Methylibium petroleiphilum PM1: one gene and its partner. The protein of the gene in region 2 binds, or shares a complex with, the protein of the main gene of each other region. Links are inferred from orthologs where the notes say so. Each region holds a gene or a part of one and is shown on either strand. Other genes may lie near its edges. The genes, in order: trxA and trxB.

The links.
Region 1: the proteins of trxB (region 2) and trxA are in contact, whole or in part, in a crystal structure (PDB 1F6M), measured with the Escherichia coli proteins. The link is inferred for Methylibium petroleiphilum PM1 from one-to-one orthologs.

The regions. Positions count from the first base shown.
Region 1 is NC_008825.1:1,378,808-1,384,830, reverse strand. Bases 1,514-4,211 are described here. They hold trxA (thioredoxin TrxA), read left to right. Parts: upstream 1,514-2,546; coding sequence 2,547-2,876; downstream 2,877-4,211. Other genes in these bases: rho (transcription termination factor Rho), read left to right, coding at 3,114-4,211; MPE_RS06455 (PD-(D/E)XK nuclease family protein), read right to left, coding at 1,514-2,376. Outside these bases: more of MPE_RS06455, read right to left, coding at 1-1,513; more of rho, read left to right, coding at 4,212-4,376; MPE_RS06440 (type B 50S ribosomal protein L31), read left to right, coding at 4,501-4,761; MPE_RS06435 (hypothetical protein), read left to right, coding at 4,931-6,023. UniProt on the Escherichia coli protein: Participates in various redox reactions through the reversible oxidation of its active center dithiol to a disulfide and catalyzes dithiol-disulfide exchange reactions.
Region 2 is NC_008825.1:1,193,674-1,199,946, forward strand. What follows is about bases 1-2,948. They hold trxB (thioredoxin-disulfide reductase), read right to left. Parts: upstream 1,976-2,948; coding sequence 1,025-1,975; downstream 1-1,024. Other genes in these bases: MPE_RS05590 (DesA family fatty acid desaturase), read left to right, coding at 1-275; rpmG (50S ribosomal protein L33), read right to left, coding at 412-579; rpmB (50S ribosomal protein L28), read right to left, coding at 596-829; MPE_RS05610 (Crp/Fnr family transcriptional regulator), read left to right, coding at 2,195-2,863. In the rest of the region: MPE_RS05615 (DNA translocase FtsK), read left to right, coding at 2,955-5,288; outer membrane lipoprotein periplasmic chaperone LolA, read left to right, coding at 5,285-5,896; MPE_RS05625 (replication-associated recombination protein A), read left to right, coding at 5,942-6,273.

The DNA of each region.
Region 1 (6,023 bases), 190 kb from region 2 along the record:
GCCTGGCGGGACGCCGCGCGACGCGTCCAGCAGCGCGGCGTAGAACGGCAGCTGGGTGTCCTCGAGCGGCTGCCGCAGGCGCTCGCGCAGGGTGGTCTCGCTGGAGGTCTTGTAGTCGAGGATGCGGTGCGCACCGTGGCCCCCCTTGCCCGGCACGGCATCGATGCGGTCCAGCGTGCCGCGCAGGCGCAGGCCGGCGGCCGCCAGCGCTGGCGGCTGTGCTAGCAGTTCGAGTTCGGTATCGATCACGTTCGCGCCCAGCGCCTCTTCGGCATGCCACCAGGCGAGGTAGCGCGGCAGCAGGTCCTCGAACCACACGGCGAACGGCAGGAAATCGGCATCGTCTCGCGCCAGCAGCGCCTGCCGCGCGCGGGCAATGCGCAGCAGCAAGGCGGCATCGTCCTGCGGCGCACCGGGCTGCCGCTGGCGGTGGAAGTCCTGCAGCACCGCATGCAGCCACGTGCCGTAGTCGCGCTTGTCGACGGCGTCGTCGAGTTCCTCGGCTTCGGCCAGGCCCAGCAGGCGCTGCGCGAAGAAGCGATAGGGACAGGCGCGCAGCGCTTCGTAGGCCGTGGCGTTGAGCGAGTCGGGCAACAGCGCCGGCGCGACCGGCAAGGGGTGCGCGAGCGGGCGCGGCACGACGGCGACGGGCGTCCGCGGCTCACCGCCCGACCTGACGGCTTCGCGTGCGTCGAACTGCAGTTGCAGCAACAGCGGGCTGGCCTGCAGCGGCTCGGCCCCGTCGCGCCGGCGGTGCAGCAGCGTGAGCTGCGGCACCCGCAGCAACTGCGCGAAGGCCCGTCGCTCGTGCTCGCGACGCTGCGCGCTCGACGGCAGGCCGAGCGCGGCCGCCAGTGCGTCGCCCAGCAAGGCCTGCGGCTTCGGCAGCGCGCCGAGATGCGCCGCATCCGCACCCGGACACACGACCGCTGCGAACGGACGCAGCATCGCGCGCGCCAGCGGCGTGAGGATCACCGGCGCCGCACCGCCGAGGTCGGGCGACGGCGGCTCGAATGAAACCGCCTCCAGCACGCCGTCGACCCAGTCGCGCAAGCCGTCGGCATCGAAGCGCACGCGCGCCGCCTGCTGCCCCCAGGCGCTGCCGGCCGGTGGCTCGGCGCGGCACCGCAGCGCATCGATGACTTGCCGACCGGCCGCGTCGCCCAGCAGCGACTCCCACAGCCCGGCGCGCAGCAGCGCCTCGCGCAGGCGGGACAGCCATTCGCCCAGCGCCAGGCGGCGGGTTGCGCTCAAGGGCTCGCCGATCGCGAGCCACTGCTGCCAAAGGGCGAGCGCAGCAGGCTCGAGGCGGGCCTCGTCGACCTGCCGCAACGCGGTGATGCCGTCGCGTCGCCACGCGGCATCGAGCGCCGCACGGCCATCCACCGGGGCTGGCGCCGAGGCCAGCCAGTCGAGCAGGTCGTCGGTCGCTGCGCGGGGATGCACCGCGCGCAGCAGGCCCATCACCGTGGCGCCTGCACGGGTGGTCGACAGCTTCCAGCCCGTCTCATCGCTCACCGGAACCTGCTGCCGCTCGAGCAGCGCTCGCACGCGACGCACCAGCACGCGGTCAAGGGCCACCAGGGCCACCGGCTGCTCGCCCTGCGCCAGATGAGCCAGCACCTGCGCCGCCGCCCGCTGCGCCTCGTCCTCGAAATCGTCGCACTCGCTCACCTGCACTGCACCGGGAACACTGCGAAGGCCGGGGGCACGCAGATCGGCATCGAGCCACAGCACCGGTTCCGACGATGCGGCCAACAAGGACTCGACCAGCGGATCGGAGGCGCCGACCCGCAGTGCGACCCAGGCCGCCGGCCTCAGGGCGTAGAGCGCATCGGCGCCCATCGTGGCCGCCGTGTTCGACCACTCGAGCGCGAGCCGCGCCAGCGCGCGCTCCTGCTGGCCCGGCCCGGTGGGGCCGGACAGCAGCGAACGGGCCTTCTCGAGCCAAGCCGCGCGCTGGGCCGGCGGCAGCGCCAGCCTGGCGCGCGCCAGCACCTGCGCCGTCTCGTTCAGGCGCGCGACGGCGAGCGCGAAGCCGCGCGGGTCGCGATGCGGCCAATCCGGAACCTGCTCGCGCAGCAGTTGTGCGGCCTGCAGCGGATCGGCCACCGGATCGAAAGCCAGTTCGCCTGGTGCGGCCGGCAGCGGTGGACCGAGCGAACGCTGCAAGGTCTGCGTCGTCTCGAAACGCGGTATCCAGGGCGCGTGGTCGAGCGCCAGCCAGGCGGCCCGCGCCAACGAAAGATGCTGAGCAAAGGGCAGCAGCACGACGACATCCCGCGATGCAAGGGCCTCGCGGCGCGAAAACGCCGCGATCTCGCGCACTAGGCGCGTCCAGCATGCGGCGACCGCCAGGTCGGCCTCGGGTGGCATGTCCTTGGCGGCAGGGTCCGGTGTCGGATTCAGGGGCGGGATCCTTCTATCGTCCCCATAGCGTGCAGGGCCGGCGCCGCGCGGCGCGCCAGGGGGCCTTGTGTCAAAATCATTGTGCCCTGGAAGCTCGTGCGAACTGCGCACGACAGGCGGCAGTTGAAGGACCCATGATGGCCAGCGAACTGATCAAACACGTCTCCGATGCGTCGTTCGACGACGACGTGCTCAAGTCCGGTACTCCCGTGCTGGTCGATTACTGGGCCGAGTGGTGCGGCCCGTGCAAGATGATTGCCCCGATCCTCGACGAAGTCGCCAAGGATTACGGCAGCAAGCTGCAGATCGCGAAGATGAACGTCGACGAGAACCGCGACGTGCCGGCGAAGTTCGGTATCCGCGGCATTCCGACGCTGATGCTGTTCAAGGGCGGGCAACTGGCCGCCACCAAGGTCGGCGCCCTGAACAAGTCGCAGTTGACCGCATTCCTCGACGGCCACCTATAATCGCTGCAAACGTGCCGGGGCGAGGCCACCCGCCTGCCCCGAGCACCAGCGAGATTGCCGCCACGCTGCATCCAGCGCGTGGAGCCGGCACCCCCTCCCAGAACACCTGTCCTACCGTCGATCGCATGTCGATCGGCACCGACCGCGAGCGGTCCGGGCCCTATCCAGAGCCTGCGATCGCCCGACTCCGGTGGCGCCCGTTTCCGGGTGGTCACGCTTGCCCCCGAGGTGCGCTTCATGCATCTATCCGAACTCAAAGCCCAGCACATATCCGAACTGATCAAGGTCGCCGAAACCTTGGAGATCGAGAACAGCGCCCGCATGCGCAAGCAGGAGCTGATGTTCGCGATCATGAAGAAGCGCGCCAAGCAGGGCGAGCAGGTGTTCGGCGACGGCGTGCTGGAAGTGCTGCCCGATGGCTTCGGCTTCCTGCGCTCCCCCGAGGCGAGCTACCTCGCGAGCACCGACGACATCTACCTCAGCCCCAGCCAGATCCGCCGCTTCAACCTGCACACCGGCGACATGATCGAAGGCGAGGTGCGCGTCCCCAAGGACGGCGAGCGCTACTTCGCCCTGGTGAAGGTGGACATCGTCAACGGCATCACGCCGGAGGAGAACAAGCAGAAGATCATGTTCGAGAACCTGACGCCCTTGTTCCCCAAGGAGCAGTTCAAGCTCGAACGTGACATCAAGGCCGAGGAGAACATCACCAGCCGCATCGTCGATCTGATCGCCCCGCTGGGCAAGGGCCAGCGGGCGCTGCTGGTGTCGGCCCCGAAGAGTGGCAAGACGGTGATGATGCAGAACCTCGCGCACGCCATCACCGCCAACTACCCAGAAGTGCACCTGATCGTGCTGCTGGTCGACGAGCGGCCCGAGGAAGTGACCGAGATGCAGCGCACGATCCGCGGCGAGGTCATCAGTTCCACCTTCGACGAGCCCGCCGCACGCCACGTGCAGGTGGCCGAGATGGTGATCGAGCGCGCCAAGCGGCTGGTGGAGCTGAAGAAGGACGTGGTGATCCTGCTCGACTCGATCACCCGCCTGGCGCGCGCTTACAACAACGTGCTTCCCTCCTCCGGCAAGGTGCTGACGGGTGGCGTCGATGCCAATGCGCTGCAGCGCCCCAAGCGCTTCTTCGGCGCCGCGCGCAACATCGAGGAAGGCGGTTCGCTGACCATCATCGGCACCGCGCTGGTCGACACCGGCAGCCGCATGGACGAGGTGATCTACGAGGAGTTCAAGGGCACCGGCAACTGCGAGATCCACCTGGATCGCCGCATGGCCGAGAAGCGCGTCTACCCGTCGATCCTGCTGAACAAGTCGGGCACCCGCCGCGAGGAGCTGCTGCTCAAGCCAGAGATCCTGCAGAAGACCTGGATCTTGCGCAAGCTGCTCTATTCGATGGACGAGATCGAGGCGATGGAGTTCATCCTCGACAAGATGAAGGCCACGAAGACCAACCTCGACTTCTTCGACATGATGCGCCGCGGCGGCTGAGCCCCTGGCCTAAGTCGTTGATGCATGGCATAATTTCAGGCTTTCGCCATGGCGGAAAGTGCGTTGTATGGCCGCAGTGGCGACTCAGCGTGGCTCCCGCACCCAGACCCTGCGAGGATTCGAGATGAAAGACGGCATTCACCCCAGCTACCGCGACGTGTGCTTCGTGGACCTCTCCAACGGTTTCAAGTTCGTGACGCGTTCGTGCGCCCAGACCCGCGAAACCGTCAAGATGGACGACGGCCGCGAACTGCCGCTGTTCAAGCTCGAGACCACCAGCGAATCGCATCCGTTCTACACCGGCACCCAGAAGAGCGTCGACTCCCTGGGCGGTCGCGTCGAGAAGTTCCGCAACAAGTTCGCGCACCTCGGCGCCAAGAAGTGACGGCGGTTCGCACACGTGCAAAGGCAGCCTCGGCTGCCTTTTTTGTTGCCGACTCGGGCCCCGGGGCCGGGACTTGCCGGGGCACCGCCACGTTCGGTGCGCCTGCTTTACGTTCGCGGTCGCGGCTTTTGCTGCAAGATGCCGCGTCGCCGCCACCGCCCCTCCTGTCTTGAGCACCCCCACTCCCGCCCTCGTCTCGCAGCGTGCCGTCGAGCGCCTGCCACGCAGCGCGCTGCTGCTGTTCTGTGCCGCCTATGTGCTGCCCGGCCTGTTCGGCCGAGATCCCTGGCGCAATGCCGACATCACCGCCTTCGGCTACATGTTCAGCCTGGCGCAGGGTGGGGCCGACCTGTTGTCGCCCTCGATTGCCGGGCTGCCGGCAGACGGCGCCCTGCTGCCGTATTGGCTCGGTGCATTGGGCATCCACTTGTTCGGCGGTCTGCTCGATCCGGCGCTCGCGGCCCGCCTGCCATTCGCGCTGCTGCTGGTCGGCGTGCTGGTCTTCACCTGGTACGGCACCTACCACCTGGCAAGGACCGACAACGCCCAGCCGCTGCCGTTCGCCTTCGGCGGCGAGGCCAGCCCGGTCGACTACGCACGGGCCATCGCCGACGGCGCCCTGCTGGCCCTGATGGCCACGCTCGGCCTGCTGCAGCTGGGGCACGAAACCACGCCGGAGCTGATGCAGTTGTTCGCGGCAGCGCTGTTCTTCTATGCCATGGCGGCGAGTGTCTCGCGCCGCTGGGCGTCGCGCGGGGCCGTGCTGCTGGCGCTGCCGGTACTGGCCGCCAGCGGCGCGCCGGCCATCGGACTGGGCTACGCGCTGGCCGGCGCTGTCGTCTGCCTGCGGTCGAGCTTTCCGCTGGCCCGGCTGTTCTCGCTCTGGATCGTGGGGGCTGCCGCGCTGGCGTCCACCATCGCGCTGGCGATCGGCGCCTGGAGCTGGCGGCTCGGCACGCCCGACGTCAGCCAGGTGGTGCAGTTGCTGGCCTGGTTCGCCTGGCCGGCCTGGGCGATGGCCGGCTGGACGCTGTGGCGCTGGCGGGGCCACCTGATGCATCGGCACATCGCGGTGCCCGCCACCGCGGCAGCCGTCGCGCTGCTCGCCTGCATCGGCATGGGCGGCTCCGACCGGGCGCTGATGCTGGCCCTCCCGCCGCTGGCCGCGCTGGCCGCGTTCGCCTTGCCGACCCTGCAGCGCAGCGTGTCGGCCGCGATCGACTGGTTCTCGGTCGCGTTCTTCAGCATCGCCGCCATCGCGG
Region 2 (6,273 bases):
GGAACCAGCTTCATCTGGCGCATCGCTGGCTGCACCGTGATGACGATCGCATTCCGCAAGCCGTGCGCCTGCAAGTGGAAACGGCGCGCGCGGAACACCCGGTGCTCGACAAGCTCGTCACGATGCGCGAAGAGTTGCGGCAGTTGTGGACCCGTACCAACGTGTCGGCCGAACAACTCGTGGCCGATCTTCAGGCGTGGTGCAAGAAGGCCGAGGAGAGCGGCATCGCCGCGCTGCAGGAGTTTGCGCTGCGACTGCGTTCCGCACACGCCTGAGGCGCTGATCGGGCTGAACGAAACAAGGCGCCTGCGGGCGCCTTTTTCGTGGGCGGCACGGAGGATTGCGAATGGGCGGACAACAAAAAACCCGCCGAGCCAAGAGGCCGGGCGGGTTTCGCGACCGCGCGAAGCCTTACTTCAGCTTCACTTCCTTGTAGGCGACGTGCTTGCGCGCCTTTGGGTCGAACTTCATCAGCTCCATCTTCTCGGGATGCAGCTTCTTGTTCTTGTCGGTCGTGTAGAAGTGACCGGTGCCGGCTGTCGATTCCAGCTTGATCTTTTCGCGTCCACCTTTTGCCATGATCAGCTCCCGGGGTTCAGAGTTCGCCCTTGGCACGCAGGTCGGAGACGACCTGTTCGATGCCGACCTTGTCGATGAGCCGCAGTGCCGCGTTGGTCACGCGCAGGCGCACCCAGCGGTTCTCGGTCTCGAGCCAGAAGCGGCGGTACTGCAGGTTCGGCAGGAAGCGACGCTTGGTTTTGTTGTTGGCGTGGGAGACGTTGTTCCCCACCATCGGGCCCTTGCCCGTGACTTGACAGACGCGCGCCATGACGCTTCTCCGTTCGATGTGATGCAACACAGTGCGCAGAGCAGGTGAGGTGACTGGCAACCCGCCTGATGCGTACCCTTCCGGGCCTGCAGCCCGCGCAGCGCGGGCCCAAGGCACCGGGCCCTGTTCGGCAAAGACTGCGATTATAGCCAGAACTCTGCCAGTCTCGACGATCCCAGGCCGTCGAGCGGACGATCAGCCCTGTTCGAGGAAGCGCTGGGCGTCCAGCGCGGCCATGCAGCCGGTGCCGGCGCTGGTGATGGCCTGCCGGTAGACGTGGTCCTGCACGTCGCCGGCCGCGAACACGCCGGGCACGCTGGTCATCGTGGCAAAGCCGTTCAGCCCGGTACGGGTGATGATGTAGCCGTCCTTCATCTCCAACTGGCCCTGGAAGATCTCGGTGTTCGGCCGGTGGCCGATGGCGATGAAGCAGCCCTTGAGCATCAGGTCCTGCGTCTCGCCGGTCTGGGTGTTCTTCAGGCGCACGCCGGTCACGCCGCTGCTGTCGCCCAGCACCTCGTCGAGCACATGGAAGAGCTTGAGTTCGATCTTGCCGGCCGCGACCTTCTCCATCAGCTTGTCCACCAGGATGGCTTCGGCCTTGAACTTGTCGCGCCGGTGCACCAGCGTGACCTTGCTGGCGATGTTCGACAGGTAGAGCGCCTCTTCGACGGCGGTGTTACCCCCGCCGATCACGCAGACCTCCTGGTCGCGGTAGAAGAAGCCGTCGCACGTGGCGCAGCCGCTGACGCCGCGGCCCATGAAGGCTTCCTCGGACGGGAGGCCCAAGTACATGGCCGAGGCGCCCGTCGCCAGGATCAGCGCATCGCAGGTGTAGCGGCCCGAGTCCCCGGTGAGCGTGAAGGGTCGCTTGGAGAAATCGACGGCATTGATGTGGTCGAACACGACCTGCGTCTTGAAGCGCTCGGCGTGCTCCAGGAAGCGCTGCATCAGCTCCGGGCCCTGCACGCCGTGCACGTCGGCCGGCCAGTTGTCCACCTCGGTGGTGGTCATCAGTTGCCCGCCCTGGGCCATGCCGGTGATCAGAACCGGCTCCAGGTTGGCGCGGGCCGCGTAGACGGCAGCTGTGTAGCCGGCCGGACCGGAGCCGAGGATCAGGACGCGGGCATGCAGGGGAGTGGTCATGGCGGAGGGCTCGAAGGCAGGTGAAGACGTTGTTGGGGGGCCAAATCGGCGACGATCCGTGTTGGTAAGCGCTGACCGTCGGTTAGAGTTCGCATCGGTAAGATTTCACAGCCCGGGGCTGGCTTGCAGCGCAGGACGGAATTGTAGGTAGAGCTGCGAGCAGTCCGCGTCAAGGGGGCCAATGGCCTCGATAGTCCAACCAGACCGAAGGATGCCGCGATGGCCATGTTGTCCAACCTCGACCTGATCCGGCGCGTGCCGCTGTTCTCGCTGCTCACCGGCGAGCAGGCGCAGTCCATCGCCGAGGGCGTGGTCAAGCGTCGCTACCGCCGCGGCGAAGTGATCGTCGAGCAGGGCACCAAGTCGAACGCGTTGTACATCCTGCTGACCGGCCGGGCGCGCGTGGTCACGGCCGATGCGCGCGGCCGCGAAGTCATCCTCGCCGTGCTGCAGCCCGGCGACTACCTGGGCGAGATGAGCCTGATCGACAACGAACCGCACTCGGCCACCGTGCGCGCCGAGGTCCAGTGCGACGTGCTGGTGCTCGGGCGCCCCGAATTCGCGCGCTGCCTGCCGGAGAACTCCAGCCTGTCCTACGCGATCATGCGCGGCCTCGTCGCCCGCTTGCGTGCCGCGGACCGGCAGATCGAGTCGCTGGCGTTGCTGGATGTGTACGGTCGCGTCGCGCGCGCGCTGCTCGACATGTCGGAAGAAGGCGCCGAGTACAAACTGATCCGCAACAAGGTCTCGCGGCAGGATCTGGCCAAGGTGGTGGGTGCCTCGCGCGAGATGGTCAGCCGCGTGATGAAGGACCTGGAGGAGCGCGGCTTCATCCAGACGCAGGAGAACGGCTCGGTGCACATCATGGAGCGCCTGGCGCACCGTTGATGTTCGGGCGTCGCCAGAGCCGGGCGCGGATGCCGTCGCGTCCCAACAGTCCGACACAGGGCCCGCAGTCGCTTCGGCCACAATCTGCGGCATGAGTTTTCCGCTGGGTTCCCTGAGCAAGGACGCCGTGCCGCGTGACGGCGTCGCCGAATTTTCCGCGCCACGCTGGCGACTGCAGTTCGCCGTCGTCTTCGGTGGCGTGCTGTGGCTGCTGGCCCTGCTGGCGCTGGCAACGCACAGCGGCAACGACCCGGCTTGGTCCACCTCCGGCATGGCCGACGAGATGCACAACCGGGCCGGCGTGCTCGGCGCCTGGTTTGCCGACATCGCCTTCTTCTTGTTCGGCTATTCGGTCTGGTGGGCGCTGCTGATCGCCGGGCGCGCCTGGCTCAGCGCACTCGCCCGGCTGCTGCGGGCCGAGGACACGCCTGCGCGCAGCGATGTCGTGGCGGCACGGCCGGCCTGGCTGTTCTGGCTCGGGCTGGTGCTGGTGCTGGCGGCCAGCTGCTCCCTGGAGTGGACCCGCCTGTACCAGTGGGAATCGCGCCTGCCGGGCGGACACGGCGGTGGCGTCTTGGGCTATGCGCTCGGCGGCCTCAGCATGAAGGCCATCGGCTTCACCGGCTCCGGCGTGTTCTGGATCGCCGCGCTCGTGCTCGGTCTGCCTCTGGCGCTGCGCTTCTCGTGGTCGGCCGTGGCCGAGCAGCTCGGCTCGGTGCTGGAAGGGCTGCGCGAGAAGCGCCAGGAGCGCATCGAGCGTGCCGAGGACATCCGCCTCGGCGAGCAGGCGATGCGCGAGCGCGAGCATGTCGTCGAGATCGAGCGCGAGCAGCTCGACGATCACGCGCCGCTGCTGATCGAGCCCACTGTGATCGAGCTGCCCAGGAGCGAGCGCGTCGCCAAGGAGAAGCAAAAGCCGCTGTTCACCGAGCTGGCCGACACCAAGCTGCCGCAGGTGGACCTGCTCGACGCGGTGCCCGGCCGCATGGAAACCATGACGCCCGAGTCGCTCGAGATGACTTCGCGGTTGATCGAGAAGAAGCTCAAGGATTTCGGCGTTGAGGTGCGCGTTGTAGCCGCGTCGCCGGGCCCGGTGATCACCCGCTACGAGATCGAGCCGGCCACCGGCGTGAAGGGTTCGCAGATCGTCAACCTGGCCAAGGACCTGGCCCGCTCGCTCAGCCTCGTGAGCATCCGCGTCGTCGAGACCATCCCCGGCAAGAACTACATGGCGCTCGAGCTGCCGAACGCCAAGCGCCAGACCATCCGGCTGTCCGAGATCCTCGGTTCGCAGGCCTACAACGACGCGAGTTCGATGCTCACCATGGGCATGGGCAAGGACATCGTCGGTGGGCCGGTCGTGGCCGACCTCGCGAAGATGCCGCACGTGCTGGTGGCCGGTACCACCGGCTCGGGCAAGTCGGTCGGCATCAACGCGATGATCCTGAGCCTGCTCTACAAGGCTGAGGCGCGCGACGTGCGGCTGATCATGATCGATCCGAAGATGCTCGAGATGAGCGTCTACGAAGGGATCCCGCACCTGCTGTGCCCGGTGGTCACCGACATGAAGCAGGCTGCCAACGCGCTGAACTGGGGCGTGGGCGAGATGGAGCGCCGCTACAAGCTGATGAGCAAGCTCGGCGTGCGCAATCTCGCCGGCTACAACAAGAAGATCGACGAGGCCTCGACCAAGGGAGAGAAGCTACCCAACCCCTTCAGCCTCACGCCGGAGGCGCCCGAGCCGCTGGAGCGCCTGCCGCACGTCGTGATTGTGATCGACGAGTTGGCCGACCTGATGATGGTGATCGGCAAGAAGATCGAGGAACTGATCGCCCGCCTGGCACAGAAGGCGCGCGCCGCCGGCATCCACCTGATTCTGGCCACGCAGCGGCCCAGCGTCGACGTGATCACCGGGCTGATCAAGGCGAACATCCCGACCCGCATCGCCTTCCAGGTGAGCAGCAAGATCGATTCGCGCACCATCCTCGACCAGATGGGCGCCGAGGCGCTGCTCGGCATGGGCGACATGCTCTACATGCCCTCGGGCACCGGCCTGCCGATCCGCGTGCACGGCGCCTTCGTCAGCGACGAGGAAGTGCACCGCGTGGCCGACTACCTGCGCAGTCAGGGCCAGCCGAACTACATCGAGGGCATCCTCGAGGGCGGCACGCTCGATGACGAGTCGGGTGCGGGCGGCGAGGGCGGCGGCACGTCGGACGGAGAGGCCGACCCGATGTACGACCAGGCCGTGGGCATCGTGCTGCAGCACAAGCGGGCCTCGATCTCGCTGGTGCAGCGCCACCTGCGCATCGGCTACAACCGTGCGGCGCGCCTGCTGGAACAAATGGAGAAATCCGGACTCGTATCCAGCATGGCCACCAATGGAAATCGCGACCTGCTCGTGCCGGTGCGGAACGCCGAATGAGGCGGGGTCGTGTCTGGCTGGCGGCGCTGTGCCTCGCCGCAGGCGCAGCGCACGCGGATGCGATCGACACGCTCAAGGGATTCGTTGCCGAGGTGAAGACAGGGCGCGCGGCCTTCACGCAGACGGTCACCTCGCCCGATGGCGCGAAGAAGAAGTCTTCGAGCGGCAGCTTCGAGTTTTCCCGGCCCAACCGATTCCGCTTTGCCTACACCAAGCCGTACGAGCAGCTGATCGTCTCGGACGGCCAGAAGGTCTGGCTGCACGATCCCGACCTGAACCAGGTCACGGTGCGGCCCGTTGGCCAGGCGCTCGGCGCCACGCCGGCCGCCCTGCTGGCCGGTGCCTCCCTAGAGAAGGATTTCGAACTCAAGGCGCTGCCCGACGACGGGGGCCTGCAGTGGGCCCAGGCCCTGCCGCGGGTGAAGGAAGGGTCCTTCCAGTCGCTGAAGGTCGGGTTCCGCGGCAAGACGCTGGCCGCGGTCGAGATCGTCGATGCCTTTGGCCAGCGATCTCGGCTCGAGTTCAGCCAGTTCGAGGCTGACGCGAAGCTGCCTGCCGACCGGTTCGGCTTCACGCCGCCGGCCGGCGCCGACGTCATCGCGCAGTAGCCGCGTACGCCGGGGCGCAGATCTCCCCGCTGCGACAATCGCGGCATGGCGTCGCCCGCTTCCTTGCTTTCCTCGATCGATGCAGTCGCGTCCGACGACGCGCCGCTCGCCGAGCGCCTGCGGCCGGCCACGCTCGACGAGGTGATCGGTCAGCGGCAGCTGCTCGGCGAGGGCAAGCCGTTGCAGGCCGCGTTCGCGTCGGGCCGGCCGCATTCCATGATCCTCTGGGGACCGCCGGGGACCGGCAAGACCACGCTGGCGCGCCTGATGGCGCATGCCTTCGACGCCCAGTTCATCGCCATCTCGGCGGTGCTCGGTGGCGTGAAGGACATCCGCGACGCGGTCGAGCAGGCCCAGGTGGCCCAGGGCATGGGCCG